One region of the Paenibacillus sp. FSL R7-0313 genome, then DNA from elsewhere that is predicted to be linked to it. Evidence: predicted binding sites of a transcription regulator. Region 1 holds the regulator's gene; each other region holds the start of a gene.
The links. The regulator Rex, encoded in region 1, represses fermentation and respiration genes when NADH is low (regulators of the CRP and FNR family bind a similar motif). The targets are predictions, from matches to a motif close to TTGTGAAATATTTCACAA.
Positions count from the first base shown of each region.

Region 1 (8,147 bases):
TTAAGCGGGAATTCGGCGACAAAAAACGGTGTTCCCTCCTTTGGCATAGCGGCGGGGACACCGCTTTTTTGTCAGTTAATTTTCAAATCCCCTTTTTTTTGCTATGCTGTAACATAGACTGGAATGGAAGGGACCGTACATTGCAATGAAATTTGCCGTATTGGATTTCGAAACAACCGGCACGCAGTCCGACGGTGAGATTATACAGGCCGGACTTGCCATCATAGATCATGACTACAGCATAACTCAAATATATAGTTCTTATGTGAACCCTGGTGTGCCGATTCCCCCGTTTATTTCGGGGTTGACGGGTATTACCGATGAAGATGTAGCGGACGCTCCTTCACTCGAAGAGATGATGATGGAGATGGTTCCGCTGCTTAATGATGTGGTGCTTGTTGGACACAACGTTGCCTTTGATTTTCACTTTTTGCAGAATGCTCTTGACCGTTGCGGTTATTTGCCGTTCACTGGCCGTATTCTGGACACGATTGATTTTCTGAAGATTACATTCCCATCACTGGGTTCTTATCAACTCGGTTATGTGTCTTCCGAATTTGGATTTCAACATGATCGCCCTCACCAGGCAGACAGTGATGCACTGGCGACAGCCTATGTGCTGCTCAAGTGTCTGGATGAGTTAAAGGAATTACCGCTCATAACGATTCAGCGCCTCAGTGACCTGTTTGCACCAGAAGACAGTGACTTGGGCTGGTTTTTGGACGGGATGCGCAGTGAGAAGGAAGCAGAGCCGATTCAGGATCTGGACGGACATACCTATTATCGTCAGCTTGCTCTTAATGTAAGTGATTGGACCGACATTGGTGCACCACGCGATGAGCGGGAGGCTAACCCCCTTGATGGTGTAAGCTTCGAACAGTTTATGGACCAGGTTCGGGAGAACCTGAAGGATACACTGGATCATTACGAAGAGCGTGAAGCGCAGACTCAGATGTTCAGCAGTGTAAGGCAAGCCCTGGATGAAGAGAAACATCTCTTGATCGAAGCTGGAACGGGTACCGGCAAATCTCTAGGGTATCTGTTGCCTGCTATTTACGAAAGTGTGAAACAAGAACAGAAAGTTATGGTCAGCACGCATACGATCAATCTGCAGGAGCAATTGAGAGAGCGGGACATTCCGATGCTGACTCAAGTGGTTCCGTTCCCGTTTAAGGCTGCTGTATTCAAAGGACGTGGACATTACCTGTGCCTGCGCAAATTTGAACACAAAATCAATAAACGTGAATTCGCCACACCTAAAGAGGATTATTTCACAGCCGCTCAGATGATCGTCTGGCTTACGCAGACTGAAACCGGAGATGATGAGGAACTTAACCTTAGCGGACGCGGAGGGGACTTCTGGGAGACGGTACAGAGCGAATCCGAATCATGTCTGGGAAGATCCTGTCCATGGTTCCGTAAATGTTTCTACCATCGTGCCAAACATGAGGCAGGGTTGTCTGATATCGTAATCACCAATCACTCCAAATTATTTACGGATGTGAAAGCCGCGCATCAGCTGCTGCCAGCCTATGAGAGTCTTGTAATCGATGAGGCACATCATCTGGAGGATGTCGCTGGTAAACATCTTGGAATGCATATGAAATATTTCACTTTGGTTCATACACTGACCCGCCTGTTTAAAGACAGTCGTAATGGTCAGCTGCCTATGCTTCGTTCGCAGTTATCCGGGCATGAAAATTCGGTGCAATGGGGCTCCATGGTGGACCAGATGTTCCCGCTCGCTCTTGAGGTCAAGGAACTGTGGGATCGTATGAGCGATGCCTTGTTTGGTCTGTTGCCTGAACGAAGTGATGCTTCACCGGGCGAGACGGGGCAATTTTCACTGCGTCTGAAAGCATCTCAGAAACCTGCAAAATGGCAGGAGTTGCAGGATCTGGAGAACCAGATCTATGTGACTCTGGGCGATTTGGTTCGCAAAGGGGACAAATTGCTGCTTGAAGTGAAAGAGGATCAGGATGATTATCAATCGGATAGTCTGATCACGGACATTACAGGATTACTGAAAGATCTGACCACATTGAAGGAGAATCTACGTTTCTTCATGCGTATGGATGACGCCAAAACGGTGTACTGGATGGAAGCCAGCGGCCAGTTCCGCAGCAAATCTCTCCAGCTGTATGCCGTACCTGTAGATGTCAGTGCACAACTTAAGGATTTGTTTTTTGATAAAAAGAAAAGTGTTGTGCTTACATCAGCTACGCTTTCGGTAGATAAGTCATTCCAGTTCATGATTGAGCAGCTTGGCTTGCAGGAAGCTTCCGAGAATAATCGGTTGTTAACATCAATGCTGCCATCACCTTTCAACTATCGCGATCAGGCACTTCTGGTGATTCCGCGTGATTTCCCGAGTGTGAAGGGCAGTGTGGGTGATGCGCACTTTGTTAATATGCTGGTGCAATCACTCGCAGAGACGGCAATTGCTACGCGTGGACGCATGATGGTTCTGTTTACTTCATACAAGATGTTGCGACAGGTCTATGATCCACTGAAAGAGGCGCTGTCTGGCAACGACATCTCGTTGCTTGGTCAAGGCGTTGATAGTGGAAGTCGTTCCAAATTGACTCGCAGGTTCCAAGATGCCAAAGCAACAGTACTTCTGGGCACAAGCAGCTTCTGGGAGGGTGTAGATATCCCGGGAGAGGCTCTGACCTGTCTCGCTATAGTGCGACTGCCTTTCCAGCCGCCGAATCATCCGTTGGTGGAAGCCAAGAGTGAGTTGCTTCAGGAACAGAAGAAAAATCCGTTCATGAAACTGTCCGTGCCACAAGCGGTCATTCGTTTCAAGCAGGGATTTGGCCGATTGGTGCGTACAGCAAAGGACAGAGGAATTGTCATTGTTTATGATACACGTGTGATTGAAGCGTACTATGGTAAATTCTTTTTATATTCATTACCAGGTCCCAAAATGGAGCATATGCTCACGGAGCAGATGGTTCCACGAATCACCGAGTGGTTGGAAAAACCTGCTAATGAACAAGAATAATGGTTGTTTTGTTCGTTATATCATTGCATGACACTATCGTTTGGCGTTAAACTTTATTAGATATTTCCGTATCCGATTAAAGCAGTTGCACGTAAGAACTTATAACCTAAATTACAAGGAGCATTCTGTATAAAATGTCACGTCTATCATTGAGTTTATACAGAATGCTCATCTTTTCATCTATTATTTTATCGTGGCCTTGGTAAGGGGGAGCAAGAATGAAATCGGATAAAATTTCGGAAGCGGTGGTACGACGTCTGCCTGTATACTTGCGCTATTTGAGCGAGTTGCACCAGCGTGAGGTGGCTACTGTTTCTTCTCAAGAGCTTGGACAAAGGCTGGATCTGAATCCGGCCCAAATTCGTAAAGACCTGGCTTACTTCGGTGATTTTGGTCGTAAAGGGATCGGGTATGATGTATCCTATTTGATCGAGAAAATTCGTCACATTCTCAAAATCGATCAGCAAATTAATGTAGCTCTGGTAGGTGCGGGTAACCTCGGACAGGCCTTGTCCAACTACAACGCATATCTGAAAGACAACATGAAGATTGTTGCTGTATTTGATGCATATGGACCGAAGATTGGTAGTCAAATCAACAGTTTGACGGTAAAACCAATGAATGAATTGACGGAAGCGGTTAAAACGGATAACATCCGCATCGGTATTATTACGGTTCCGGATACGGAAGCCCAAAATGTAGCCGATCAGCTTATTGAATCGGGAATTGAAGCGATCCTTAATTTTGCACCAACAATTCTAAAAACACCGCCGCATATCCGCATTCACCATGCTGACTTTACAACGGATCTGCTTAGTTTGGCCTATTACTTGGAGACTGGAAAGGACGACGAGGAAGATGACAACAAATAGATGGGTAATTCACAACGGCAAATTTGCCGTTAATGAAGGCGGCACAACATGGAACGTTGTTCAAGGATACATGGTTGTTGAGAATGACAAGATTGTGCATATTGGTGAGACATTGCCGGATGGAGACGAAAATTGTACCAAAGTGGATGGAAAAGGATTGTTCTTCCTGCCGGGTCTGATCAATACGCATGGTCATGCAGCAATGTCGTTACTCAGAGGGCACGGAGACGATCTTGCGTTGCAAGTATGGTTGCAGGAAAAAATGTGGCCGATGGAAGCGAAAATGACTTCAGAAGACGTATATTGGGGAACTTCGCTATCGGTGCTTGAAATGTTGAAAGGCGGAACTACAGCTTTCCTGGACATGTACGATCACATGGATCAAGTTGCCAAAGTTGTGGAGCAATCCGGCGTTAGAGCAGCACTGGCACGTGGTGTAATCGGGCTGTGCTCGGAAGAAGAGCAACTGCGGAAGCTGGAGGAGTCGGCAGCGTTTGCACGTGAGTGGAATGGACAGGCAGATGGTCGCATTACAACCGTAATCTCGCCACACGCACCATATACATGCCCTCCTGACTACATAGAGAAGCTTGTACAGGTCGCGAACGACCTAAACCTTCCTCTTCATACACATATGTCGGAAACGCTTCGTGAAGTCGAGCAGAACGTGGCTGATTATGGACTGCGTCCTGTAGCACATCTGGAGAAACTGGGCTTTTTCTCCCGTCCATCCCTGGTTGCACATGCGGTGCATCTGAATGACGAAGAGATTGAGATTCTGGCCCGTCATGATGTGGCTGTATCCCATAACCCGGGAAGTAACCTGAAACTCGCTTCCGGTGTTGCGCGTGTACCTGCGTTGCTGAAAGCAGGAGTTACCGTTTCACTCGGAACTGACGGACCAGCAAGTAACAACAACCTGGATATGTTCGAGGAAATGAGACTGGCTGCATTGATCCACAAAGGTGTATCTGGTGACCCGACGGCAGTGCCAGCAGGCGAAGCGTTACTACTCGGAACGTCATATGGTGCCAAATCAATCTTCTTGAACAATACCGGAGCACTCCAGGTCGGCATGAAGGCTGATTTTATCGCCTTGGACATTGAACAGGCACATTTCTATCCACATACAGACCTGATCTCACATACGATCTACTCGGCTTCTGCCAAAGATGTTGAGCACGTATGGGTGGATGGGAAACAAGTGGTGAAACATGGCGAATGTCTGACGCTGGATGAAGAGCGCATTTTGCGTGAGTCTCAATTGGCATTTGATGGTCTGCTTGCTCGTTAATTGCAGGATAGAGCATCATAGGGAAAGGAAGTTCGGCTTTTGAAGAAAAAAAAGAAGTGGATATGGATTTCGCTGCTTGCACTGGTTCTGATTCTGTTTGGACTTCAGCGTTATTACGTCCATGTCACGCAGGACCAGCGCAAGGAAGAAGCGCTCGCAATACAGGCAGCACAGGAGCAACTGGGCATTACATCCTATGATGAATTGCGCAAGTACATCTGGGGAGACAAAGAAGGCTCTGACAACATCTACTGGACCCTGATCGGCAAAAACAAGGATAACCAGGATGTTATGGTCTGGGTTAAATTCGATGCAAACAATCAACCGGCTAAGGGTGCAAACGCTGTACACAGTGAGCTGCTGCAGAATGGCATGTCCGAAGCGCAGATCCGCAATCGCTTCAGTTCTGAAGTTCCTGCCGGCGAGATTAAGCGAATCATGCCCGGAGTTGTGAATGGAATATATGTGTGGCAAGTGTATTATAAAGACGGTACGCATAACCACTATCGTTTTTATCGTTTTAGCAACGGAGAACAGGTGGACCTGGTCTACACACTCCCGAACAGCTAGAACAAATAGAGTGACATAGCTAGAGAATGAATGAAACAAAAGAACCGGCAGACGGATATCCGACTGAACCGGTTCTTTGTGTTGCCCGTAAACTTAAATAATTTAAATAGTTAAAATTAATAATTTATTCATATTTTCGCCTTCGAAATTGTATATACGATGTGATATACTCAGATATGTACTCAAAGTTACATTCAAAACAAATAAACCTGTCGAAATTATCGCAGGAGTCAATGTGCACATATTCTTATATACCAATAAGCCAGTAGGTTGGGCCAAAATCTGGGAGGGGTAATTCACTTGAAACTAAAAGTATTGCCTATTGCTTTAACTGCCGTCATTTCAGCCGTTGTGTTGTTTGGAGGTTGGTTTGTATATCGTCAGGTGGCTGTGCAGAATCCGATTGAAAAGATGGTTACCCAGTACGATGGAGTTAATGACGTTCAATTAACTATTAACCGCAATGACGTACAATTGAAACTGGATCTGCAACCTGATGTTGATTTGGGCAGACTGGTACAATATATTCACAAAGAAGGACAGACCCTGATTGGAACACGATCACTAAAATTGGACGTTGTGGATCATTCCAGTGAAGCACTGGAAAGTTGGTGGGGTGATGCGATGTTTACCGTAGCTCAGGCGATGGAGAACAAGCAATACACCGAGATTACACCAACGTTGTCAAAGATGGCGACCAATGGAATTAAGGTTAATACAGCGATGGATGACAACAATGTATATGTCAGTCTCAGAGACGGAGATGCCAGCAAGTTTATTATTCTGCCGCGTGTGCCCGGTCAGATAGGAGTGTGGCCTAATGCCTAAGTGGACAAAAGAAGTTGCCATCGGATTTTTTCCCGTATTGATTATTTTTCTTGCTTTTACTGGTGTTAATATTGTTCCGATTCTGATTGCAGCAGTGCTTGTCGGAGCTTTGCTGTTCATGATGCAAATGCGTGGCGGGATTACAGTAGGCGCTGCACAGGAACGTAAACGGAAGAAAAAAGGACCTTCCAAGCTCACTTTTGAAGAAATTGGCGGACAGGACAGTGCCAAGCAGGAATTGCGTGAAGCACTTGACTTTCTCATCAAACATGAAGAAATTCGGAAGTTTGGGATTCGCCCGTTAAAAGGGATCTTGCTGACGGGCCCTCCAGGGACAGGAAAAACGTTGATGGCCAAGGCTGCTGCCCATTACACCGATTCTGTTTTTGTAGCAGCATCTGGCAGTGAGTTCGTGGAAATGTATGTTGGTGTGGGTGCCAGCAGAATTCGGGATTTGTTCAAGGACGCGAGAACTCGTGCCACCAAGGAAAATAAGGAAAACGCTATTATATTTATCGATGAAATCGATGTCATCGGGGGGAAACGTGAGGGTGGTCAACAGCGTGAATATGATCAGACCCTCAATCAGCTCTTGACGGAAATGGATGGAATCTATTCTTCCGATACGCCGAGAATCCTTGTTATCGCTGCAACAAACCGCAAAGAGATGCTCGATAGCGCTCTGACGCGCCCGGGACGTTTTGACCGCCACATTCAAGTGGACTTGCCTGATAAGAAGGGCAGAAAGCATATTCTGGAACTGCATGCGGTGAATAAACCTCTGATGAAGGAAGTTAATCTGGAGAAGACCGCAGAAGAATCGTATGGTTTCTCCGGTGCACAGCTCGAAAGTGTGATGAACGAAGCAGCAATATACGCCATGCGAGACGGCCTGTTAAATATCGAACAGCGGCATTTGTCTCTGGCTATTGATAAAGTCATGATGGGTGAGAAGACAGACCGTGAGTCCAGTGTGGAAGAGAAGAAAAGGGTCGCCATTCATGAATTGGGACATGCCATTATGGCAGAACTCGTTCGTCCAGGCAGTGTAAGCCAGGTGGCACTCAGTCCGCGTGGTCAGGCGCTGGGATATGTGCGTCATAACCCTCAACAGGAACAGTTCCTCTATACGAAGCGCTTTCTGGAAGAGCAGATCATGATTGCACTCGGAGGAGCAGCTGCGGAGGAAATGTACTATGGTGGTCGTTCCACAGGTTCACGCAATGACTTCGATCAGGCAACCAATGTTGTACAGACGATGATGGCTTCCGGGTTAACATCACTTGGGATTGTGAACATGGATATGGTCACAACCGAGGAACTCATGCGTGAGAATAAATTAATTCTGCAAGAACTGATGGAACAGACAAAGCGGTTGCTTGAAGAACAACGGACAATTTTCGACAATTCACTCGACATCCTGATTCGTGAGGAAGTTTTGTCCGGCGAGCAATTTCGTTGTCAATTTCGTGACAGTGCCCTTCTACCAGCATAATTTATTTATGCTGGTTATTTTTTTTTACATTTCACTCGTGCTAAGATATTATTATATGTTGGGTCGAAATTTGTAATTTTC
Region 1 covers NZ_CP150219.1:3,814,162-3,822,308, forward strand. The annotation lists gene NSQ38_RS16860 (tetratricopeptide repeat protein) at 1-4, shown strand, start outside; gene dinG (ATP-dependent DNA helicase DinG) at 146-3,007, shown strand; gene NSQ38_RS16870 (redox-sensing transcriptional repressor Rex) at 3,226-3,879, shown strand; gene NSQ38_RS16875 (amidohydrolase) at 3,866-5,173, shown strand; gene NSQ38_RS16880 (DUF5590 domain-containing protein) at 5,213-5,743, shown strand; gene NSQ38_RS16885 (hypothetical protein) at 6,044-6,571, shown strand; gene NSQ38_RS16890 (AAA family ATPase) at 6,564-8,066, shown strand.

Region 2 (8,147 bases), 610 kb from region 1:
TGTTCATGATCCTGCAACGCCAGCTCCAGAGCCCCGGCGATTTTGGCACCACATACCTCGCCTATACCGCCCCCCTGGAATGCACCCTCAAGCGCAATCACAACAGCAGGTTGTCCATCAATGGTTCCCCGAGCAGTAACTACACCATCATCACTTTGCGGGACGATGCCCTGAAGCGGAAGATGGGGGGATTCCACACGCTGAAACGGATCAATCAATTCGCGGAATGTGCCTTCGTCCAATACCGACTTGGCACGATCACGCGCACGCAGCTCAATGAAGCTCTCTTTTACCGCCATCCATTCTGCCTTATTGTTCATTGGTCAGCACCTCCATCGCTTGGGCCAAACGCAGATTCACAACACCCGGCGTTGCGCCGAAATCATTGATTTGGATCGATACCGCCACGTCGTGCTTTTGAAAAAAACGGTCCAATCCTGCCCGCCATATATCGCCAAATCCTTTGGCCGTTGTTCGGATCTCGACATGTGCCTGCCCGTCCGCAGACGGTTCCATCAACAGCTCCAGATCTCCTGAACCAGCTACCCCTACATGGGCTTTACCTTCCAGCTTACGTGATGTTTTATAATTAAAAGTCATGGTTTCCATGGTGTCCTGCACCTCCAAATTGTTTCTGTTATAACTGACTCGTTGCGAGCGGACATGCACCAAGCTCGGTTGACGCACTCTGATCTATGCGGTCGAGAAACAAGACCGCAGCCAGCAAGTCCGCGCTTCCGCCAGGGGAAGCGCCGATGCCAACAAGGCGGCTGCCCAGTTGTTCCAGGGCAGCCATGCCTTCCGCGGTGCCGCTGCCTCCCAGCGACAGCACGGTGGCGGCACCGCTTCTTGCGGCGGCGAGGGCTTCGTGCCCGCCGCGGTGCAGCAGGCAAGTATCTTCGAGACTTGCCATGATGGCCAAAAGCGCATCCAGACGCGCCTGCGTCTCTGTGCGCCCTGCACTCCGGGCTGCGCGTAGCGCTGGCAGCCCGATGTCCACGACGTGCGGGAAGCCTGCTTCGGCTTCTTCCCGCGCGCCGCGTGCGCCGTAGCGGCGCTGCACACGCTGCCCGTTCGACGTCCGCTGCTGCGGAGCATGCCGGTCGGGCAGCCTGGCAAGCGCCCCGGCGACGGCTGCAATCTCAGCCGCGCTATGGCCGGGCCCACTCACCGCGGCAGCGCCGGTGAGCAACCCAAGTGCCCACACAGCTCCGCGATGTGTGTTGGTCCCGCCTGTGGCTGCGAGCATGCTGGCTTCGCCGTCACGCCCAATCGCAGCCAGGCGTTCACGCAGCGATTGATCCGCAGGCTGTGCCCATCCTGCCTCACCCATCGCTGTAAAGGCAGGCCGCAGCGCCCGTGCCGAGCGGCGCATCAGCTCCACGTTCAGATCTGTATGTGCGCCATTGTCACGCAGATCTACAAGCCCCGGTTTTGGCGTCAACTCCGCCTCATCAATCAACGCCTGCACGGCCAGTTCACCGAGCAGCACGCCGCATCTCTGTGCTGCCGAACTGGCCCAAGCCAGCTTCATTGGCTTCAAGTCCTGCCACATAGAGACAGGTGTATTCCTCTTAGGGCTTACCAACTGCGGAACTTGGATGGTGGATTGTACAGTCCACCGGACCATTCCACCAACTCCTCGACACTTTTGGCCGCCAGAAGCGACCGTTTGGCATCCGTGCGGCGAATGTCCAGTTGTTCCGGGAACGCAATCAGTCCATCACTGATCAGACGTTCATTCAAGCTTGCATCATGAGCCTGTCCGAGCGGAGTAACACCGGCAACCGCCGCGAGTGCAAGTTTGCGTTCTTCAATGTTCTGTGCCTTGTACAGATAGGCAATTCCCTCTTCCGTCACCACATGTGTTACATCCTCACCGTAGATCATGACAGGTGCAATGGGCAGATGCGCTTCCTGACCGACATGAATGGCATCCAGGGAATCTACAAAGGTTGGCCGCTCTCCGTTCTGGAATGTTTCCACCATCTGTACGACCAATTTTTTACCCCGAACCAGCGGACCATCTCCATTCATCATGTTCAGCCAGGCTTCGGTATCATGTCTGCGTCCATGTGGATCATGTCCCATATTGGGCGCGCCGCCAAATCCACTGAGACGACCGGAGGTCACCGTTGATGAGTTGCCCTCGGGATCGATTTGTAATGTTGAACCAATAAACATATCTACTGCATACTGACCTGCCACTTGGCAGAGTGCACGGTTAGAACGCATGGAACCATCAGGTCCTGTGAAAAATACGTCCGGACGAGCCGCTGTATACTTCTCCATCCCTACCTCGCCGCCAAAAGAATGGATACTTTCAATCCAGCCACTCTCAATTGCCGGAATTAATGTGGGATGGGGATTCAGCGCCCAGTGTTTGCATATTTTGCCGCGCAGTCCAAGTGACTCCCCGTAAGTCGGAAGCAATAATTCAATTGCCGCTGTATTAAACCCAATGCCGTGGTTCAAAGATTGAACATTATGTTTGGCGTATATACCTTTGATCGCCATCATGCCCATGAGAATATGAGTCTCTTTGATCTGGCGCGGGTCCCGTGTAAACAGAGCTTCCAACTGATACGGCCGATCCGATTCAACAACCAGATCTACCCATGCGCCAGGAATATCTACCCGTGGAACCTCATCCACCAGTTCATTCACTTGCACGATGACGATTCCGTTACGGAAGGCTGCTGCTTCGATAATGGTTGGCGTTTCCTCCGTATTGGCTCCGGTGTACAGGTTCCCCTGACGGTCTGCTTTATCCGCCGCCACGAGCACCACATTTGGAATCAAATCAATGAACAGTCGACCATATAACTCCAAATAGGTGTGAATCGAGCCAATCTCGATACTGTTATCCTCAATCATCTGCGACATGCGGAGACTTTGTGAACCCGAATAGGAAAAGTCAAGCTTGGAAGCGATCTTTTTTTCAAAGATGTCCAGATGATCCGGACGTGAAATACTCGACATAATCATGTGTAACTGATTGACCTTCTCCGGATCGACCTGAACAAGTGCAGCGGACAAAAAACTGGCCTGTTTCTGATTATTTCCTTCCAGTACAACACGATCACCCGGTCGGATGAGCAACTCAAGTGCATTTACAATTTGCTCTGTCGGCAGTACCTTTCCCTTAAGTAAAGACTCTACCTTCTGCATTCTGTTATGTTTCTCATCTCTTCTGGTCGTCCAGCTTGATGGGCCCAAGGGCTGTTGCTGCTGTTTGGTCGTACTCATCTCTGACCAGCCTCCCTTAACTATGATTTAATGTTCATCTGCCATTTGGTTTCATTATCATGTTCTCTAATTCAATCTGAAATTCGTTCATTCACATGCGGTACAGGTTTTATTTTACTCCTCACATTAATAATGTATAATATATAGTTATACATATATACATAACCAAATTGATATGGATGGTGATTGACATGGATTTACTTCAACTTCGTTATTTCTGCAAAATCGCCCGGCTGGAGCACATTACACGAGCGGCAGAAGAACTGCACGTCTCCCAGCCAGCTTTGAGCAAAACGTTGAAACTGCTGGAACAGGAATTAGGAACCGAATTATTCGATCGAACAGGAAAGTTCATCCGGCTGAACAACTATGGTCGTGTATTTCTGAAATATGCCGAGCAATCTCTTGAAGCACTCGAAAATGGAAAACGGGAACTTGCGGATATGTCATCTGGTCAGGCAGGCGATATCCGTCTTGCATTCCCTGTAGGCTCTCACGTGGTTCCCGCCCTGTTATCCCGATTCAGACAACAATATCCGGATATCACATTTACGTTAATCCAGCATTTTGGTCCTTCTGATCCTCCGAGGTTTGATCTCTGTATCTCTTCGCTGCCCTTGCAGATTCCCCGAGTGGAGAGCTTACCTCTTCTGACAGAGGAACTGTTCCTGGCTGTGCCCGCTGACCACAAGCTCGCCGGGAAAACATCCATCCGACTGGAAGATGCAGCTGAGGAACACTTTGTCACGCTACGCGCAGGGAACGACCTTCGTGAACGAACCGACAGCCTGTGCCGGATTGCCGGTTTCAATCCGAAACGTATTTTCGAAAGTGATGATCCGGCAACCGTACGTGGACTCATTCGCGCTGGACTTGGTATTGCACTTGTTCCCGCGGTATCCTGGGACGGATCTGTGGGTGAACATGTACGATTGATTCGGATTGAACAGCCTGTATGCGAACGAACGATTGGGATTTCCTGGTTGGAAGATCATTACCTGTCCAAAGCTTGTCTGATTTTTCGCGAGTTTACGGTCGCTTATTTCCGTGAGCTGGCGCTGGCTGATGCCCCTGGTGATTCCTCGCTCTGAGAAGTCGCATCACTGCCTTGCACAATTTCTCAATGTAATACACCATCGTGAAGGCTAGAATCGCAGTGCAAATCAGCAAAAACACGATGCTGATGCCGAGCGGCATCTCCTTCACATAACTGCCCATCATCCAGATCGTCAGATTCAGTGCAAAATAACTGGCGAGATATGCCCGAAACGCATATTTGGCAATCCAGCGAAAAGCAGGCAGGAATCGGACATTCATACGAATCAGTCCCGTTGCACCAGCGTACAGGAGCAAGATTAGCGCCATGTTAAACAGCACCATCGACGGTTTCAGATACGAAGACTTCAACAAATTCATATCCTCAAATCCATAAGCAAACAATTCCCGGTTCACCCAAATAAACAACAGCACACCGATGGGCAGCAGTGCCCACTTCATTTTGTCCAACCAGACAAGGCAAACTTCCTTATATATGGATGTACCCATTCCCAGCAATGCAAATAGTCCATACATGGCAAAGATTCGATCCGTGTAGACCAGATCGGGATGCAAAAGATCCAGCAGAACATATCGGTCATAGAGCAGAATCAGAATGGCATACACGATGATGGATACTACCCATGCCACAGCTGCTTTTTTTCGATTCCGAATCATGAGCAGAGCCAGTGCAGTCACCAGCGGAATGAGCAAATGATATTGGAACATCATGACCGTATACCACAAATGCGGGGCTGCCGTTCCCAGCAGAAAGGCTTGTACAACATCCCCCACCTGCTCATATCCGCCTGCATTCACCGTTAATATATATACGGTAGTCCAGAAGAGATAAGGCCCGATGATCTCTTTGGCTTTATGCCATACATAGTGTCCATACTTTACGTCTCGCAGTTGTGCCACATCATACAAAATGGCAAAAATAAAGGCAGGTGCCGAGAACTTCGCCAGATTGTACAACATGCCAATCTCTATTCTGTGAGATACATCGGGAAACTGCTTTAAGAGAACCGACAGGATCAGCTGCATCATCACAGCAGTTACTGCAACCGCTTTAATAATCTCCGGCTGTGTTGCAGCCGGTGAGGTATCGTCCATTCTTTTTACACCCATAGGTGATCTCCTTTCAGCCATGTCAACACAATGAGAATTCACGTCCCCATCTTCACTTCTGAAACTTCATTAAGCCCTAGTAGTGTGTTTCGTGTTAGCAAAAAAAATACCAAATTTTGAAAAGATCATATCGACGCGTCGTTATGCCTCGTAGTATATGCCTTGATTAATCAGCCTGTATAATATCCATTTGGATATGTATATATGTCGCTCTGGAAATATATATAAAAATCTGTGACCGGGATCACACCAACGAATAGTTGACTGAACTATCTTTATTAGTGAATTAAATCACATAAACTGTCGTCAACTACTTGTATAATTTCAAATATAAACCACTAAAATTTTGAGTAATGTACAGCGTCTATTCAAGGAGGCATACACACATGAACGGAAAAAAAGAGAACCTCATCATCATTGGTAACGGTATGGCAGGAATCAGTACTGTTGAACAAATTCTGAAATTAACTACGCGATTTGATATTACCGTTTTTGGCACCGAGCCCTATCCTAACTACAACCGCATTATGTTGTCGTACGTACTGGAAGGAAGCAAAACGCTGGACGATATCGTGCTGAACGACCTTCACTGGTATGAAGATTACGGCATTACATTGCACACAGGCACAACGGTTACACGAATCGATGCCGAGACACATGAAGTTGTAACTGAAGATGGAACTCGCGTTCCTTACGACAAAATCATCATTGCAACAGGCTCCAACTCCTTTATTCTCCCCGTACCGGGGCATGACAAAGAGGGTGTTGTCGGTTTCCGTGATATCGCCGATTGTAATGTCATGCTGGAAGCTGCTAAGCAGTATAAACGAGCGGCCGTTATCGGGGGCGGTCTGCTGGGTCTTGAAGCTGCCAAAGGTTTGGTACAACTCGGCATGGAAGTTACCGTAGTGCATCTGATGGAAGATCTGATGGAGCGTCAGCTTGATCCGCAAGCTTCAGCCATGTTGAAGGCAGAACTCGAACGTCAGGGTATCCGGTTCAAAATGGGTGCGCAGACTTCCGAACTGCTGGGTGGCGAACGGGTTGAAGGAATTCGTTTTGCAGATGATACGGTTCTGAATGTTGATTTTGTGGTCATGGCTGTAGGCATTAAACCCAATACGGCTGTAGCCCGCGAAAGCGGTATGGAAGTCAACCGGGGTATTGTCGTGAATGACTATATGCAGACTTCACTTGAGAATGTGTATTCGGTCGGGGAATGTACAGAGCACCGCGGGGTATGTTACGGCCTCGTTGCCCCATTGTTCGAGCAAGGCATGATTCTCGCGAAACATATCTGCGGAGTTGAGACGGCTCCGTATGAAGGTTCTGTGGTATCCACGAAATTGAAAATTTCGGGTGTGGACGTGTTTTCAACTGGTGAATTCATTGACAGTCCTGAGCACACCGTCATTTCGCACAAAGACGACTGGAAACGGACTTACAAAAAAATTCTGCTCCGCGATAATAAAATGGTTGGTGCCGTTCTCTTTGGTGACATTACGGATTCTGCCGAATTGCAGAAACTGATCAAACAACAGGCCGAAATGACCGAAGAATTGTATGGTTCACTCATGGGTACAGACTGCGGCGGTCATAAGAAAACCACCTCTGTAGAAACGATGGCTGAAGACGAGATTGTCTGTGGCTGTAACGGTGTAACCAAAGGAACGATTGTTGATGTCATTACCAATCAAGGACTAACCAGCGTAGATGAGATCAAAGCCTGTACAGGTGCAACACGCTCTTGCGGTGGATGTAAACCAGTTGTGGAACAGATTCTGCAATATGTACTTGGTGACAGTTTCAGTACTGGAGCCAAACAGGGCATCTGCGGATGTACTTCCATGGGACGGGATGAGATTGTAGCTGAGATTCGTGCAAAGGGATTACAAACAACCAAAGAAGTCATGAATGTTCTGGGCTGGAATCAACCTGAAGGTTGTTCCAAATGTCGTCCGGCAATCAACTATTACCTTGGCATGATCGCACCGGATACTCACGAAGACGAAAAGGAATCCCGTTTTGTTAACGAACGTATGAACGCGAATATTCAAAAGGATGGAACGTATACGGTTGTACCTCGGATGTACGGCGGGGTGACTACTCCAGCGGACCTCAAACGCATCGCTGACGTTTCAGTCAAATATGATGTGAAAGCAGTCAAAGTTACTGGCGGTCAGCGTCTCGACTTGATTGGTGTTAAAAAAGAAGATCTGACTAAAGTCTGGGCTGAACTGGATATGCCTTCAGGTTATGCATACGCCAAATCGCTGCGTACGGTCAAAACATGTGTCGGCTCCCAATTCTGCCGATTCGGTACACAGGATTCCATGGCCATGGGCGCTCGCATCGAACGTAAATTCGAACGTCTGGATCTGCCAGCCAAGTTTAAATATGCCGTCAACGGTTGTCCACGGAACTGTGCAGAGGCATGTACCAAAGATATCGGTATCGTTGGTAACGACGGAGGCTGGGAAATCTTCATCGGTGGTAACGGCGGTATTAAAGCAAGACTTGCTGATTCCTTATGCAAAGTGAAAACAGATGAAGAGTTGATTGAACTGTGCGGAGCCATCATGCAATATTACCGCGAGACAGGTAACTATCTGGAACGGACTTCCGAGTGGGTGGAACGCATGGGTCTGGAGCATATTCGTTCGGTTGTCGTGGATAACCTGGAGGAACGCAAAGCGTTGATGCAGCGGATTGAATTTGCACTTGAGCATGTT
Region 2 covers NZ_CP150219.1:3,200,383-3,208,529, reverse strand. The annotation lists gene NSQ38_RS14005 (biotin-independent malonate decarboxylase subunit beta) at 1-320, opposite strand, end outside; gene NSQ38_RS14000 (malonate decarboxylase subunit delta) at 310-609, opposite strand; gene NSQ38_RS13995 (triphosphoribosyl-dephospho-CoA synthase) at 638-1,534, opposite strand; gene mdcA (malonate decarboxylase subunit alpha) at 1,582-3,249, opposite strand; gene NSQ38_RS13985 (LysR family transcriptional regulator) at 3,441-4,340, shown strand; gene NSQ38_RS13980 (acyltransferase) at 4,279-5,415, opposite strand; gene nirB (nitrite reductase large subunit NirB) at 5,802-8,147, shown strand, end outside.
Region 2: the regulator Rex is predicted to act here: its motif matches at 5,695-5,712, upstream of nirB (nitrite reductase large subunit NirB).

Region 3 (8,147 bases), 190 kb from region 1:
GGACCCAGCGGGCCCACCTTTGGTCATGACAATCACGATGTCGGCTGCTTTCATGGCACCTGCAATGGACAACATGATCACCACTGAAATGATCGGCCGGATCAGCGGCAACGTAATTCGCATTGCACGTTGTACCGCTGTTGCCCCATCGATTGCAGCCGCTTCATCCAGATCACGGGGAATCGCCAGTATGGCAGCCAGTACCATGACAATGTAAAATCCCGTCCACTGCCAGGCATTGGTCACCAAAATGGACAACATGGCAAATCGGTTATCCGATAACCAGTAGATTGGATCGATGCCCAGCACATGAAGTATTTTGTTTAATAGTCCGATATTGGGTTCATAGATGAACCCCCACAAGATACCGATAACGGCTGTCGACATGATGGATGGTAAAAAAACAGCTGTTTTATACAGACCTTTTAGCCTTTTCACATTGGCAATAAGAAGTGAAAACAGGACGATGAGGGGTACCTGAATCAGTACCGAGAATCCGATGAAAAAGCCGTTATTCCGTGTGGAAATCCAAAATCGTTCATCAGTCAGTGCCTTCACATAGTTGGATAAACCCACAAAACGTGGCTCAGCCGATACCCCATTCCAACTCGTCAGACTGTAGTACAGGGAGCTGCCAATAGGATATAAGAAGAACATCACAAACAGAATTAGGGCTGGCATTACAAATAACGTATAGATTAACGGGCTGCGGAGTGAAGTATTCATGGTCAGCCTCCTTCAGTCACTTCAACGATCGCAGTTTCAACTTGGATTGAATTATTCCACGGAAGCGTTTGCTTCCTCCTGCACCTTTTGCAGCTCTTCTGCCATTTTCTCTGGGGTGGTCTGCCCACCAATCAACTTCTGGATTTGCAGATTGCTGATCTCTGTCGTCACATCGGCCTGAACGAGTGCATCAAATGCCGGGAACGATGTCTTGGACGCATTAAGCACAGCCACAATTTCTTTCATCAGATCATCGGTAATACTGTCGGTCAGCACTTTCTCATCCAGCTTCATCGCAGGCAACACACCATCTTCCACAAGGCCACGGACCTGCATATCTTCATTGTAGAAATTTTTGATAAAAGCTTTCACTGCTTCCAGCTTCTGCGGGTCATCCGCCACTGCTGCCGAGAATCCGTATCCATTGTTCACATCCCGCATCAAAGACGTCTGATCGCCTGCGCCGTTCTCTACCGGAGGCATATTGAAAAATCCAACCTTGCCAATGAGCGATTCACCGCTCTGACCTTCCTTGAATACAGATGATTTCCATGTTCCGTCATACATCAATACCGCTTCTCCGCTCGTAAATTGCGTGGTGTATTCGGCATACTCAAAGCCCAGTTCACCTTTTTTGAAATAACCCTTATCGACCCATTCCTTATGTTTGGCAAAACCTTGCACAACACCCGGATCGGTCCACTTCGCTTCACCTGTTGCAAACTTTGCGGTAATCTCCGGTCCGGCATACCGGGACCACAGGTGGTTGGTTAACATAAGCGGTACCCAGCCCGCCTTGGATGCTGAAGCAAGCGGCACTTTGCCATCGGCCTTGATCTCGGCCAGTATATTGTCCAGTTCAGCCATGGTGGTTGGAGCTTTCCATCCTTTTTGTTCGAAGTACTCTTTATTATAGAAAAAACCTTCGCCCGAACCGCCAATCGGCAGTCCATATACTTTGCCTTCATACGTAAACGGTTCAAGCGATGTAAACTGGTCCTGAATGCCCAGCTCTTGCAAGATCGGAGTCAGATCAAGCAGCATACCTTCCTTGGCATAAACTTTGGAATCCGGGCTACCGAACAGTTCAAATATATCCGGCGGGTTACCTGCCGCCATCTCCCCGCGAAGCTTCTCCTTGCGATTCACATCGGATTCGACACCATCCAGCGTAAAGGTCAGATTGGGTATCTCACCCTCAACTTTGTCCACAACATCCTGCAGAATGGCCAGTCTTTTCTGTTTGTCGGCTCCCACCTGCGTGTGACGGAGAAGCATCTCAACCGGTTCCTTACTTGTCTCCTCCACAGGTGTATTGCCTGCGCCCTGCTGTGGCTCGTTACTTGAGCTTGCACATCCCGCCAAAGTCCATGAAGTGATAAGCAATAATGAAAGCAGTAATGTCATTCCTTTTTTCATCTGGTTGACCCTCCTCAAGATATTGAGCATTTGGCTTTACACTCTGATTATAAAAAGCCGGAGCTTACATCGTAAGGATGACAATTCATCAATGGAGGGATAAAATCCTTCACTGGACCCATAATCTTGCATTTACAATGGATATCAGCAAAAAAACAGCCCCTGCGAAACATGTTCGCAAGGACTGCTTGATTGATTGTTTTTACTATATATAAAGGTTAGATTACTTACCTGAACAAGCCACACCAGCCGTTTCCTGGCGACCTTGTTCGATCAGGCGATACGCCCGCTCCACTTCTTCTTCACTTGGTGAAGGAACACCATCCAGTGGATATACTTTACCGAGCGCTTCCCATTTGTAAATCCCCATCTGATGGTATGGAAGAATTTCGAACTTCTCGACGCCATTTAATGTCCCAATAAACCGTCCGAGGTTAAGCAGATCCTCTTCCTCGTTATGAATGCCAGGCACATACACGTGGCGTATCCACATTTTCCGGCCCTGCTCCGATAACCACTTGGCCGTTTTCAACGTTCTCTCGTTGGATTTGCCTGTCAACTTGATGTGTTTCTCATCATCAATATGTTTGAGGTCCAGCAGAACCAGGTCTGTGTGATCCAACAGATCGTGAATCCGTTCCGGTTCGTTAAATCCGTTGCTGTCCAGTGTCGTATGCAATCCCCAGCGGCGCTTCACTTCTTTGAAGATTTCCCCTACAAAGTGGGCCTGTAACGTTGGTTCTCCGCCAGATATCGTGAGTCCGCCTCCAGAGCTGCGGTAGTAGGATAGATAAGGCTCAATTTCAGCCAGTACCTCCTCTAACGTCATTTCTTTTCCACCATCCAGCGCCCATGTATCAGGGTTGTGGCAATACTGACATTTGAGTAGACATCCTTGCATAAAAAGCACAAAGCGGATGCCTGGGCCGTCAACCGTCCCGAAAGTTTCGAGTGAATGAATATGTCCTTTAACCATGCTGCCTCTTCCTTTCTGTATCCGCATCCGCTGTGCGTTTAATATGATTTGGAATGCCTTGCTCTAACGGTCTTCTACTTGCAAATTACTTACATAGAGCCATGGAACGTACGGTTGATGACATCCAACTGTTGTTCACGAGTCAGTTTAATGAAGTTAACCGCATATCCGGATACCCGTACAGTCAGTTGCGGATAGTTTTCCGGGTGATCCATCGCATCAATCAATTGCTGACGATCAAATACGTTAACGTTCAGGTGATGAGCGTTTTGACCGAAGTACCCATCCATCATCGCAGTCAGATTGGATTTACGTGTAGTCTCCTCTTTACCCAATGCTTTTGGCACGATGGAGAAGGTATTGGAAATACCGTCAAGACTGTGTTCATAAGGCAATTTGGCTACAGATCCAAGGGATGCCAGTGCACCTTTTTTGTCACGACCATGCATTGGGTTCGCACCTGGAGCAAATGGTTCACCTGCTTTACGACCATCCGGTGTAGTCCCTGTTTTCTTACCGTATACTACGTTGGATGTGATCGTCAGAACGGATTGTGTTGGCACTGCGTTACGGTAAGCTTTGTGCTTACGAATCATGCCCATGAAGTTCTCAACCAGTTCAACAGCAATGCTGTCTACGCTGTCTTCATTGTTACCGTAACAAGGGAAGTCTCCTTCGATTTCGAAATCAACGGCGATGCCTTGTTCATTACGAATTGGTTTTACTTTGGCATATTTGATTGCACTCAGTGAATCTGCTGTAACCGACAGACCAGCGATACCACAAGCCATCGTACGTACAATGTCACGGTCATGCAATGCCATTTCGATACGCTCATAGCTGTATTTATCGTGCATGTAGTGAATGACGTTGAGGGTGTTCATATACAGCTTCGCGAGCCACTCCATCATTGGTTTGAAACGTTTCATAACCTCATTGTAATCCAGCACTTCGCTTGTAATGGCAGGATACTCAGGTCCGACTTGTGCTCCGGATTTCTCATCACGACCACCGTTGATCGCATACAGGAGAGCTTTGGCCAGGTTGGCACGAGCACCGAAGAATTGCATTTGTTTCCCGATCTTCATAGCCGATACACAGCAAGCAATACCGTAATCGTCACCGTAGATTGGACGCATCAGATCATCATTTTCATACTGAATTGAACTTGTTTCAATGGATACTTTACTGCAATAATCTTTGAAAGCTTCTGGAAGTTTCGTGGACCATAGTACAGTCAGGTTCGGTTCTGGTGCAGGTCCCAGGTTGTGCAGTGTATGCAGGAAACGGAAGCTGTTTTTGGTTACGCGTGTTTCACCATTCACAGACATACCACCAATGGACTCCGTCACCCATGTTGGATCTCCACTGAACAATTCGTTGTAATCCGGTGTACGCAGGAATTTGACAATCCGTAGTTTCATTACGAAATGGTCAACCAATTCCTGAGCCTGTTCTTCGGACAGAATACCTTCTTGCAGATCACGTTCAATGTAGATATCCAGGAAAGAAGATACACGTCCCAGGGACATCGCAGCACCGTTCTGTTCTTTGATTGCAGCAAGATAACCGAAGTACAACCATTGGAATGCTTCTTTTGCTGTTGTCGCTGGCAAGGAAATATCGAACCCGTGCATATCGCCCAATTGCTTCAATTCTTGCAATGCACGAATCTGCTCAGACAATTCTTCCCGCAGACGAATGACATCTTCATCAATGACATCAACTTCAAGTGCGTTCAATTCGCCTTTTTTGTTACGAATCAGGAAGTCTACCCCGTACAAAGCTACACGACGATAGTCACCGATGATCCGGCCACGGCCATACGCATCTGGAAGACCTGTAATAATCCCTGCTTTACGCGCTGCACGCATATCGGAAGTATAAGCATCGAATACACCTTGGTTATGAGTTTTGCGAATGTTCGTAAATATATCAATGACACCTTGAGGCAATTCGAAGCCGTATGCTTCACATGCATCAATCATCATCCGGATTCCGCCTGTTGGTTGAATGGAACGTTTGAACGGAGCATCAGTCTGAACGCCGACAATCTGCTCTTTGGATTGATCCAGATAACCGGGTTGGTGAGAAACAATAGTCGCTGGTGTGTTCACATCAACGTCAAGGACACCGCCGTTATCCCGTTCTTTTTTGGTCAGATCAGATACGATCTCCCACAATTCCTTGGTATTCTGGGTTGCACCTGCGAGAAATGCTTCGTCACCGTAATACGGAGACAAGTTGTTTGCCAGAAAATCATTCACATCTACGGATTTGGTCCATGTTCCTTTGGTAAAGTTTCTCCAGCCTGTTTGTTGTTTGACATCTTTTTCAATCACCGACATCTTAATCCCTCCACTAATTTGGATTTCTGGACACATAACATATTGCTTCATTCGTAGCATTGTGTGCCCAGAGCCGCGATTAATGTGAATTGTTTCACATAAAACCGGAACATGTTCTCTCTACTTGGGAACCGGAACCGCGGGATGAATGTTTTTCTTACATTTTCAGTATACGACTTGGGGCTTTCATCATCTGTGATTTTTGTCACAAAGTCAGTGAACTAACTCACTCCACCTGCGCTTTGTCCCATTGAACCCGGTAAATTCACACTTAGCCACTGCGCGGGCAGAACAACTTCCGATCGCTGTTCATTATTTAAATTTACTGAAAAAGCGTATGAACCATAGATGATGTACACTGGCCACTACAAGGAGAGAATGACCTTCCGATCGCTGTTATCCCCGGATTTTTTGATTCACTTTTTCAAAGGTGAAAATCCGTTGATAAAGGCGACCGCTCCGCTTCTTCAGGTTTTTTCTCTCCTCTCCGTTATCGTGTACATTAGGTAGTTCTACTAATAAAACAATAAAATTCAATATTTATTTCGAAGACGCAAGCTTCGCTTTTTCAGGTTATTTCTGCCATCTCCGTCTTTGTGTGAACATCTGGCTCAAACGGCCACATCACGGATTCCGTGTAACCTCTTTAAGAACCTTTGCTCCTCCATGTTCGGAGCAAAACAAGACTTAGAATAAATCCTGAAAAACAGGTGCTTCGCTCTTCTGTTTTTCTGCCCTTTTCTTTATTGTGTGAACATCTGGCTCAAACGGCCACATCACGAATTCCGTGCCACCTCTTTAGAACCCTTTTGCTCCTCTATGCTCGGAGCAAATCAAATCTTAAAATAAATCCTGAAAAACAGAGGCTTCACTCTTCTGTTTTTCTGCCCTCTCGTTATTGTGTGAAAGACGGCAATCGGGGCTCCCCTCTCGGGGAACCCTGATCTTCTTGCCGTAAGGCATGCTTCGTTCTAAGTTTATTATTCAAACTTTCCGTAGAAAGCGTTGCGGTATACATCAGCCAGTTCAGTTACCAGCGGCAACTTCGGATTGGCGGTTGTACATTGGTCTTCAAAGGCACGGTCTGCCAGATAATCTACATGTGCTTCAAAGTCTTTGGCATCAAATCCGATTTCCTGGAACGATTCTTCAATGCCCAATGTTTTGTTCAGTTTGCGAATCGCATTGATGAGACTGGTTACGCCTTCTTCTGTCGTGCGAGCAGGCAATCCCAAGATACGGGCGATTTCGGCATATCGCTCATCCGCTACAAAGTGCGAATATTTCGGGAACGATGCAAATTTGGTCGGTTTTTTCGCGTTGTATCGAATGACGTGTGGCATCAGGATTGCATTGGTGCGTCCGTGTGCGGTGTGGTACTGACCGCCCCATTTGTGCGCCAAGCTGTGGTTAATGCCCAGGAATGCGTTGGCAAATGCCATACCGGCAATTGTGGAAGCATTATGCATTTTCTCACGTGCCAGTTTGTCGCCTTGCAGTGCCGATTGCTCCAGGTATTGGAACACCAGTTGAATGGCTTTGATCGCAAGTCCATCTGTGTAATCATTTGCCATAACAGACACATATGCTTCAATCGCATGCGTCAGTACGTCCATACCTGTATCCGCAACCGCCGTTTTAGGCAGGGAGTATACGAATTCCGGATCGACAATCGCTACGTCTGGTGTCAGCTCATAGTCGGCCAATGGATATTTGGTGTTACCTTGATTTTTATCTGTAATAACAGCGAACGATGTCACTTCAGAACCTGTACCCGATGTTGTTGGGATCGCTACAAATTTCGCTTTTACACCGAGACGTGGATATTTGTAGATCCGTTTGCGGATATCCATGAATTTCTGTTTCAGGTCATTGAAGTCCGTGTCCGGATATTCATAGAACAACCACATGGCTTTGGCAGCATCCATCGGTGATCCACCGCCAAGTGCGATAATGCAGTCCGGTTGGAAACGGCGCATCATTTCTGTTCCGCGATCTACCGTCGTTGTGGACGGATCGGGCTCTACATCGGAGAATACTTCGATCGCTACCGGCATTTGACGTTGACGCAGATAGTGCTCTACTTTTTCCACATATCCAAGCTTCACCATCATCGCATCCGTAATAATCGCCACACGTGTGATGTCAGGCATTTTGGCAAGGTACTGTGTTGCCCCTTTTTCGAAATAGACTTTGTTCGGCACTTTGAACCATTGCATATTCACGGTACGGCGAGCCACCCTTTTCACATTGATTAAGTTCACAGCGGTTACGTTGGAAGAAGTCGAGTTACGTCCGTATGATCCGCATCCCAGTGTCAATGATGGCATATTCGTGTTGTAGATATCCCCGATGGCACCGTGTGTGGATGGTGAGTTCACAATAATCCGTCCAGTTTGCAGACGATCTGCGAATTTGCCGATCACTTCTTCATTTGTGGAGTGGATAACCGAGGAGTGACCCATGCCGCCAAAAGCAACCACTTCTGCCGCACGCTCAATGCCCTCTGCTGCCGTTTTGACTTTGTAACAAGCCAGTACCGGGCTTAATTTCTCAGCCGACAATGGGAATTTGGTACCCACCCCTTCAATCTCGGCCACGAGAATTTTGGTGCCTGCTGGAACTTCAATACCGCACAATTTCGCAATGCTTACCGCAGATTGACCAACAATCGCCGG
Region 3 covers NZ_CP150219.1:3,626,265-3,634,411, reverse strand. The annotation lists gene NSQ38_RS15935 (sugar ABC transporter permease) at 1-726, opposite strand, end outside; gene NSQ38_RS15930 (extracellular solute-binding protein) at 778-2,145, opposite strand; gene pflA (pyruvate formate-lyase-activating protein) at 2,369-3,121, opposite strand; gene pflB (formate C-acetyltransferase) at 3,211-5,469, opposite strand; gene adhE (bifunctional acetaldehyde-CoA/alcohol dehydrogenase) at 6,450-8,147, opposite strand, start outside.
Region 3: the regulator Rex is predicted to act here: its motif matches at 5,552-5,569, upstream of pflB (formate C-acetyltransferase).

Region 4 (8,147 bases), 2.2 Mb from region 1:
TCCGGACGTGCAAACCGCCGGGCCCATTCATATTCGTAGGGACGGCTCCACCATGCCGGATGCAGCGGGAAGACCAATGTGTCCGTTTTAGGGTCACTTTGCCGAATGTATCTTGATTCCATGAATTCCGTTGCCTTGGGCGTATCCATCATCCCCGAATTCCCTCCTTTAATCCTGTCTCTGCCAAAAAAGATTCCAACACCGTGCTCCACCGGCTCCGCCACCTGGCAAGATCATAGGACAGTGCAGTCTCGCGCGCATAGATTCCCAGTCGTTCTCTCTCGGCCCGGTCCTGTACAAGACGAACCAGTGCAGCGGTTAGTTCCTGCTCACCAGGAGGTACCAATAGCCCGTTAAACCCATCCTGAATCAGATCATTCAATCCGCCAACATTGGAGGCAATTACCGGAAGTCCACAGCTCATCGCTTCTAGACAGGCATAGGAGGTGCCCTCTGAGAAAACGGTTGGAATCACGGCGATATCTGCCTGATGGTAGGCCTCCCGAATATCCCGGAAATCATACGTGCGCTGATTAATTCGCTCCGCATGTGGATGAGTACGATGCCAATAACGAAAGGCTCTTCCGACCGTACTGCCTTCGACCAGTTCCCCGGCAAATTCAATCTCCAGATCCGGAAAGGCTCCAAGTAGTTTATCTGCCGCCAGCATCATTGGAATAATACCCCGTTCCATGCTGATGCGGCGTGGATAGATAATGCGAATTGGGCGGGGAGAGGTCACACGGGCCTCCACAGTTTTCTTTTCTCCCTGCCCTTGAATCGGACCATTAACCTGATGCTCAGCATTTGCTTCTGCTAGAATATCTGTAGCCCAATCCTTTGAATTTCGGTGGTTATGAGCAAACCTATACGATTCGCCATCTGCCTCGACTTCTTCCAGTTTCGATAACTGTAAATGGAGTTCTACCGTTCCTTTCCCCTCTCGTTCTTGACCGCTATCTGTATCCCCACCTCCATCTCTGTTAGCCTTACCACTGCTAGCTCCAGCACCACTTGTTACAGCCTTGCCTTCTACAGCTTGCACCCCTGATATAACTGCTCCAACATTTTCTTCATGACTCGCCAGATCATTCTTCCATGCGACAAGCCATTCGTCTTCCTGTTCTTGCTCGAAGGTTCGCGTTGGTGGGGCAGGTGTGAAATAGGACGTATCCACTGCATTGGGAATCAGGACAACCTGTCTTGGATCGGTATAAGTGCATGCAGCTCGGCAAAAGGTCTGGAAATGAGAATCCACCGATACAATGCGCACGAGTCCATCCAGAGCCAGCTGAATGTGTTCTGCTACTTGTTGTTTTGTCTCCAGTGGCAGTCCGGGACGATCCCAGTTAATGCCGTGACAGATGCCAAGACTGCCTGGTTTGTAGGTGATGGGTTGCCACAGACAGCTAGCATAGATCACTGGGCCGCGCGCTGCGGCTGCCATCCGATCAAAGGCTTCCGGTACATTATCCATGTCGTACGAATAACCAAATACGTCAATCTGCTCCGTCCGAGTCTGGAATGCTTCAAAATAGGACAGCTGATGAACCTCGGGAATATGCCCGAGTCCTCGGATGACACTGCACAGATCCAGAATATAGCGTTCCAGTCCACCCCCAAATACACGACCGAATTCCCGGTTGTACCCGTCGGTGAAACTATGCGTCAGAATACTCACCACGCCCATCTCACGGTCCCTCCTTCCAGGGAATCAGCCGAGGTTCCGGATCAAGGATCGACTCGTAATGTGCAAGATTGCCCCACTCACCGCTAGGATCAATGCGCTTGTAACGCAAATATTTACGAACCCGGTCCTCCAGACTGCCGGCCCAGCCGAGATGCTGAACCTTCAGTTCCGTGCTGACCCCAGGCAATACAGTGCAGGACAAGGGAAGACGAGGAACGTGATGATTCTGTTGTGGATAAAAATAAGGATATCCAGGCATATAACGTACAAGTGAAGCGGTATGCCGCTTGTGCAGACACCAGAGATCATCTTCCCGGTAGTGGGTCCGGCCACCCCACATATCGTAGAAACGGAATGCAAACCAGTCCGCATACTCCTGATTAATCAGAGTGCGTATGGCTTTCTTGGCCTCTGCGCTGTACAGCTCATCCGCATCAACCGAGAGCAGCCAGTCGGGACATGTTCCCGTAGCCGCTTGCCATAAGGTGTTGCGAAGCCGCCATTCCTCGGCGAATAGCGGTTTCTCCAATACCTCCAGACGGACTACCTTCGAATAGGCTTTGCATATGTCCGGGGTTCCGTCTGTACTGGCATCGTCTACAATCACGATCTCATCCACGAACTCACTCAGATCATGCAATACTTCTTCAAGGTATCGGCCACGTTCGTTGCGAACCTGGAGCATGGCGGTCAGCTTGTTGCCTTTGCTTTTGCGAACCCGACGAATGGAGAAGGGCTCTTTGAATACACTTGTTTCCTCTTGTGATACAGCAACATCCTGTTCTCCCTGACCTTGTGAATCATTCCAGTGATGCACTTGGCTTCGGATGTCCTGTGTTGGTTGTGCATGATCCGGGGTGTGATCTCCATTTTCCAATGCGTCTGTATGTGTTCGATCGACTGTTTCGGTTGGCGTGTAGGTGATTTCGGTTCGGATATCCCTGTGAACCATTGGCCCATTCAACTGTTGTCTACGCTTCTTTGGGTCCAGCATCATGGCACCTCCCCAAGCAATTGCTGTACAGCATGATCCAACAACTCCAGTTCGACAATCCGGGCGAGCGCATCTTCATCCTCCAGTGCCGTTTCGAGAAAATGTCGGACTGCCCCGTGTCGTTCCCCTCGCAGTGCCAGCGCACTGCCGGATAATTGCTGATAATCCCGGCGACTGGCATCATCCTGAATATCGACTGCATGCACCAGAGCCAGTGCCTCTTCCACACGTCCAGTCTCCTGGTAGATGCGGAATTTCCAATGTCTCGCCGTTTCTCCGCCAAGTTCGTCCAGGATACGCAGGGCATTTCCGTAATCATCGTTCATACGCAGTAGTTCCGCTCGTACAAGTTGATCTTCTCCTGCCTCCAGCCAGCGACATAACTGTTCATAATGATGCCGTTCCTGTTCATCGGATGCGCTAATTCCGTACACTCGCAGGGCGTCCTCCAACTCTCCAGCCCGGGCATGAATGGCAGACAGGAATCGATAATGGGAGATCACACAATCACTGCGACCATTCATGACTGCATGGGTGAAGGCCTCTTGCAACGAATGGACGGCCCGCCGATCTTCAAGCAAGTACTCATAGGCTGCCAGCAAAAAGGATATCGTCTCATGTGCACCTGCTTTGGCACGAAGCTGGCGGTAGAAGTCGGCACGTACACTGCATTGAAGCAGGGTGACGCTATCCGGAGTGCCTGACAAGACCTGCCGCAGCGCATGCAGGAAGAACAGTTCGTAGTCCCGGAGAGGGACTTCGAGATCATCCTTTTGCATCGTACCCGCAGGTGCAGGGTCTTCGCCGCCCAGCCAGATAACACGTACGCCTTGGAATAACAGCTTCATATAACGTGTTTCGGAGGATGTGCCTACCAGATCGGCGATGCCGACCAGTTTGGAAATACTGCTCTCCCATAGCGGAGATTCTGCTTCGTTTCCAGCAGGCTCAGGGAGCAGGGCAATACATAGCTCAGGCTCCAGCGAAGCTGTAGCCATTAGCCAGTAGGGATGGGCGATTACGGCTACGGTGCGAGGTTCCAGCAATAGCTGCTCGGCTTCAGGGAGGGAGATGACACTGATGACCGGAGGTACATCTTCTGTTTGCGTCAGGCTACTGACATAGAAGACCTCTCCCTCGATCGACAGCAGTGCAGCAATATCGGGATAGGGAAAGGATGACCAGCCACCTTTGCGAGGGAAGAGAACATATCGGACAGGGGACTGTGCTGTACTGACCTTATCCAGGCTGGCTTCGGTGTCTTCACCTGGTAGTGGTGCAGGTTTTTCCATGAATAGTTCACCTCACCTTGACTGTAATATGGAGCGTCATTCGCTCTGCATGTGCTTCATGCTTTCACTTCATATGTAAAGCCCTCACGGTACTTCGCATGATATGCCTGAGACTAACATATGGGCATTCCGTCCCAAACATGAGTATCTTCCATGAATAGATGCAGTTGGCAAGCTGTGATAATAGGCTGAATTTTATCTTTTGTGTGACTAGGATCACTTTTTTTTGCTCTAGAGACGAAGATTGTGATAATTCTCACATGTATAAAATAGGTAATCTGGCACAATACGTTCATCAACGTATTTGGCGGACAGACAGCGAAGGTGCAGCTTCAATGCCAGATACGCATACTGCGAAGTGAACAGAAAGAAGGGGTAACGGTATGGATCCGATTATGTTATCGCGTATCCAATATGCACTTACAACGATTTTCCATTTCTTTTTTGTCCCGCTATCCATCGGTCTTGTACTGTTGGTTGCGATTATGGAGACGTTGTACGTTGTTAAGGGGAAGGAAATCTACAAAACGATGGCCAAGTTCTGGGGCAAGCTGTTCCTGATTAACTTTGCCGTCGGGGTTGTCACAGGTATTTTGCAAGAGTTCCAGTTCGGTATGAACTGGTCCGAGTACTCCCGATTTGTCGGGGACGTGTTCGGTGCGCCACTGGCTATTGAAGCGCTACTGGCGTTTTTTATGGAGTCTACATTTATTGGTTTGTGGATATTCGGATGGGATCGTTTGTCCAAAAAAGTGCATCTGGCCTGCATCTGGCTGGTGTTTGTCGGCACATTCCTGTCCGCGCTGTGGATTCTGGCAGCCAATTCATTTATGCAACATCCGGTCGGGTTTGAGATTAACAACGGCCGAGCCGAGATGAATGATTTCTTTGCTCTCATCACGAATGGTCAGCTTCTCGTCGAATTCCCACATACGATTTTTGGGGCATTGATGACAGGGGCTTTCGTCGTAACCGGGATTAGTGCCTACAAATTGATGAAAAAGCAAGATGTGGAGATCTTCCGCAAATCGTTTAATATTGCGATCATTATCGCTCTTGTTTCTTCATTCGGCGTCGCATTCTCGGGTCACTTCCAGGCGCAATATCTGGTGGAGACACAGCCGATGAAGATGGCAGCCAGTGAGGGCACATGGACAACGACAGAAGATCCGGCGCCATGGACGGTGGTCGCTTTTATCGATCCGGATAAACAGGAGAGTACGGGTGAGATCAAAATCCCTGGATTACTCAGTTACCTGTCCTACAGCAAGTTCTCCGGTAGTGTCAAAGGCATGAAGGAACTGAATGCTGAGTATCAGCAGACATATGGACCGGGGGATTACATCCCGCCGGTACGGACAACGTTCTGGAGTTTCCGCATTATGATCGCAGCGGGTGGTTTGATGATTGTGCTGGCTCTGTACGGTACGTTTCTGGCTATGCGCAAGAAGCTGGAGGTCGCTGGAAAGTGGTTTATGCGTCTGATGGTATTTGCCATATCCTTGCCGTTTATCGCCAATACATCAGGTTGGATTATGACCGAGGTTGGCAGGCAGCCGTGGACGGTATTTGGTTATATGACCACCGAAGCCGGGGTCTCACCGAACGTATCCGCAGGAATGATCCTGTTCTCGACCATTGCTTTTACCGCTGCGTATACGGTTCTCGGAATCGTGATGGTATACCTGTTCGTACGTGAGATCAAAGCAGGACCGTTTGCGGTCGAGAAGCCGGAAGATCACGATGAATCGGCCGATCCGTTCGGCGTGGATGGAGGTTATTCCGTTGTCACTAAGTGAGTTGTGGTTTTTGCTGATTGCCGTATTGTTTGTTGGTTTTTTCTTTTTGGAAGGTTTTGATTTTGGTGTGGGGATGTCTACAGGCATTATTGCCAAAACAGATCGTGAACGCCGGACCCTGATCAACTCGATCGGTCCGTTCTGGGATGGTAATGAAGTATGGCTGATTACAGCAGGGGGAGCGATGTTTGCTGCCTTCCCGCACTGGTATGCGACGTTGTTCAGTGGTTTTTACCTGCCACTTGTGGTGGTGTTACTCGCCTTGATTGGCCGCGGAGTTGCTTTCGAATTCCGCAGTAAAATGAAACAGCAGCGCTGGCGCAAAACGTGGGACATCATCATTGTTGTCTCCAGTGCACTCTTGCCGTTCCTGTTCGGCGTGGTCTTTGCCACGTTGATGAAAGGTCTGCCCATTGATGGGGAGATGCAGTTGCGTGCAGGATTCCTCGATATTGTTAATCCGTACACCGTGATTGGTGGCTTGAGTGTAACCCTGCTGTGTCTGGTTCATGGATTGCTGTTTGCATCACTACGAACAGTAGGTGATCTCAGAGAGCGTGCCTTGAAGACAGCGCAAAAATTGATGCTGCCGCTGGCTGCACTGCTCGCCGTTTACGCGTTAATGACGTATTTCATGACCGATGTATTCGCCGTACGCGGCTGGGCTCTTTGGATCATGGTTGTACTTGGCGCAGTTTCGCTTGCACTTGCGGCATACTTTGTTCGTCAGAAGCGTGAAGGTTGGGCTTTTGGAATGACTGGGGGAGTTATTGCAATTGCCTTTGCCTCGGTCTTTATCGGACTTTTCCCAAGAGTGATGGTGAGTTCCTTTGGGGCGGCATATGACCTGACTGTATACAACGCCGCATCCGGCGCTTATTCATTGAAAGTAATGACAATTGTAGCTTGCACATTGCTGCCGTTTGTTCTTGGTTATCAGATCTGGAGTTATTATATCTTCCGTAAACGCCTGAACGAGCAGCACCACCTGGAGTACTGATATGGGACGGGGGCTGCTGAAGCTGCCGGGCATCCGGCCTGTACTTGCGCTGGCCTCAGCGCTGGTGCTGCTACAGGCGATGACGATCATGATGCAAGCCAAATGGCTGGCACATGCCATCACGGCATTGTTTGAAGGTTCATCCGTAACGGAGCAGTATCCTGTACTGCTGCTGTTCCTGGCTGCTTTTGCCGCCCGCTACGCCCTATCCTTCTGGTTACAACTCGTGACTTCACGATATGCGGAGAGAACAGGGACCGATCTGCGCAGACAGATGGTGGAGCAGTGGTTCAGGCTCGGGCCGCGTTATGCCAAGACAAAGGGCACAGGCCATCTGGTCACACTGGCACGTGAGGGAACAGCTCAATACAAGACGTATCTCGAACTATTCATTCCTCGTATGCTGGGCATAGGATTCACACCTATCGTCATTTTGCTGTATGTGTTTAAGCTGGATCTGATGTCCGGGGTTATTCTGATGCTGACACTCCCGATCCTGATCGTGTTCATGATTCTGATTGGTCTCGCAGCTCAGCGTAAGATAGACGGACAATTCAGATCCTACAAAGCACTTGCTAACCATTTTGTTGATACCTTGCGGGGTCTGGAAACGCTAAAAACATTGGGACAAAGCAAAGCACATGAAGGGTCCATTTTGCGGGTCAGTCAGCGGTATAGGAAGGCAACGATGTCCACCCTGCGCATGGCCTTTCTGTCTTCGTTTGCACTCGACTTCTTCACCATGCTGTCCGTTGCTTCCGTGGCGGTTGGTCTGGGATTACGTCTGACGGAGGGGCATATGCTGCTCGGCCCTGCGTTGACGGTACTGATTCTGGCACCCGAATATTTCCTGCCTGTACGTATGCTCGGCGCTGATTATCATGCCACATTGGACGGTAAGGAAGCCGGAGCAGCCATTAATCAGGTGATTGAACGGGGGAAAGTCGCCGAACAGAAACAGAAAGAAGCCTATGCAAATGTTGTTGCAAATCCCGTTACGGCAGAGGACGAGGCTGGATCTACACCATCATTATCTTTGGGTAAAAGGAAAGCCAGCACTTCGACCATACGTGTCGTGTTGAACGATAAAATGGCTGCGGGGCATCTTGCTCCTGATCCTGCTTCTGTTTCTACTATTCCTGAGCTTGTTTCTTCCGCTTCCTCAGTGTTCTCCTGGAATGAGAATAGCAATTTGGCTCTAACGGATGTACAGGTACGGCATGATGATGAAGGTCCTTATTCGCTAAAGGATGTCACATTTCAGATCACGGGTCTTGGCAAAATCGGTATTATTGGCGCCAGCGGAGCAGGTAAATCCACGTTGATTGACGTATTGGCTGGATTTCAGCTTCCTACTTCAGGCCAAGTATTA
Region 4 covers NZ_CP150219.1:1,566,562-1,574,708, forward strand. The annotation lists gene NSQ38_RS06935 (class I SAM-dependent methyltransferase) at 1-152, opposite strand, end outside; gene NSQ38_RS06940 (glycosyltransferase) at 149-1,690, opposite strand; gene NSQ38_RS06945 (glycosyltransferase) at 1,692-2,687, opposite strand; gene NSQ38_RS06950 (hypothetical protein) at 2,684-3,976, opposite strand; gene NSQ38_RS06955 (cytochrome ubiquinol oxidase subunit I) at 4,360-5,775, shown strand; gene cydB (cytochrome d ubiquinol oxidase subunit II) at 5,720-6,775, shown strand; gene cydD (thiol reductant ABC exporter subunit CydD) at 6,777-8,147, shown strand, end outside.
Region 4: the regulator Rex is predicted to act here: its motif matches at 4,221-4,238, upstream of NSQ38_RS06955 (cytochrome ubiquinol oxidase subunit I).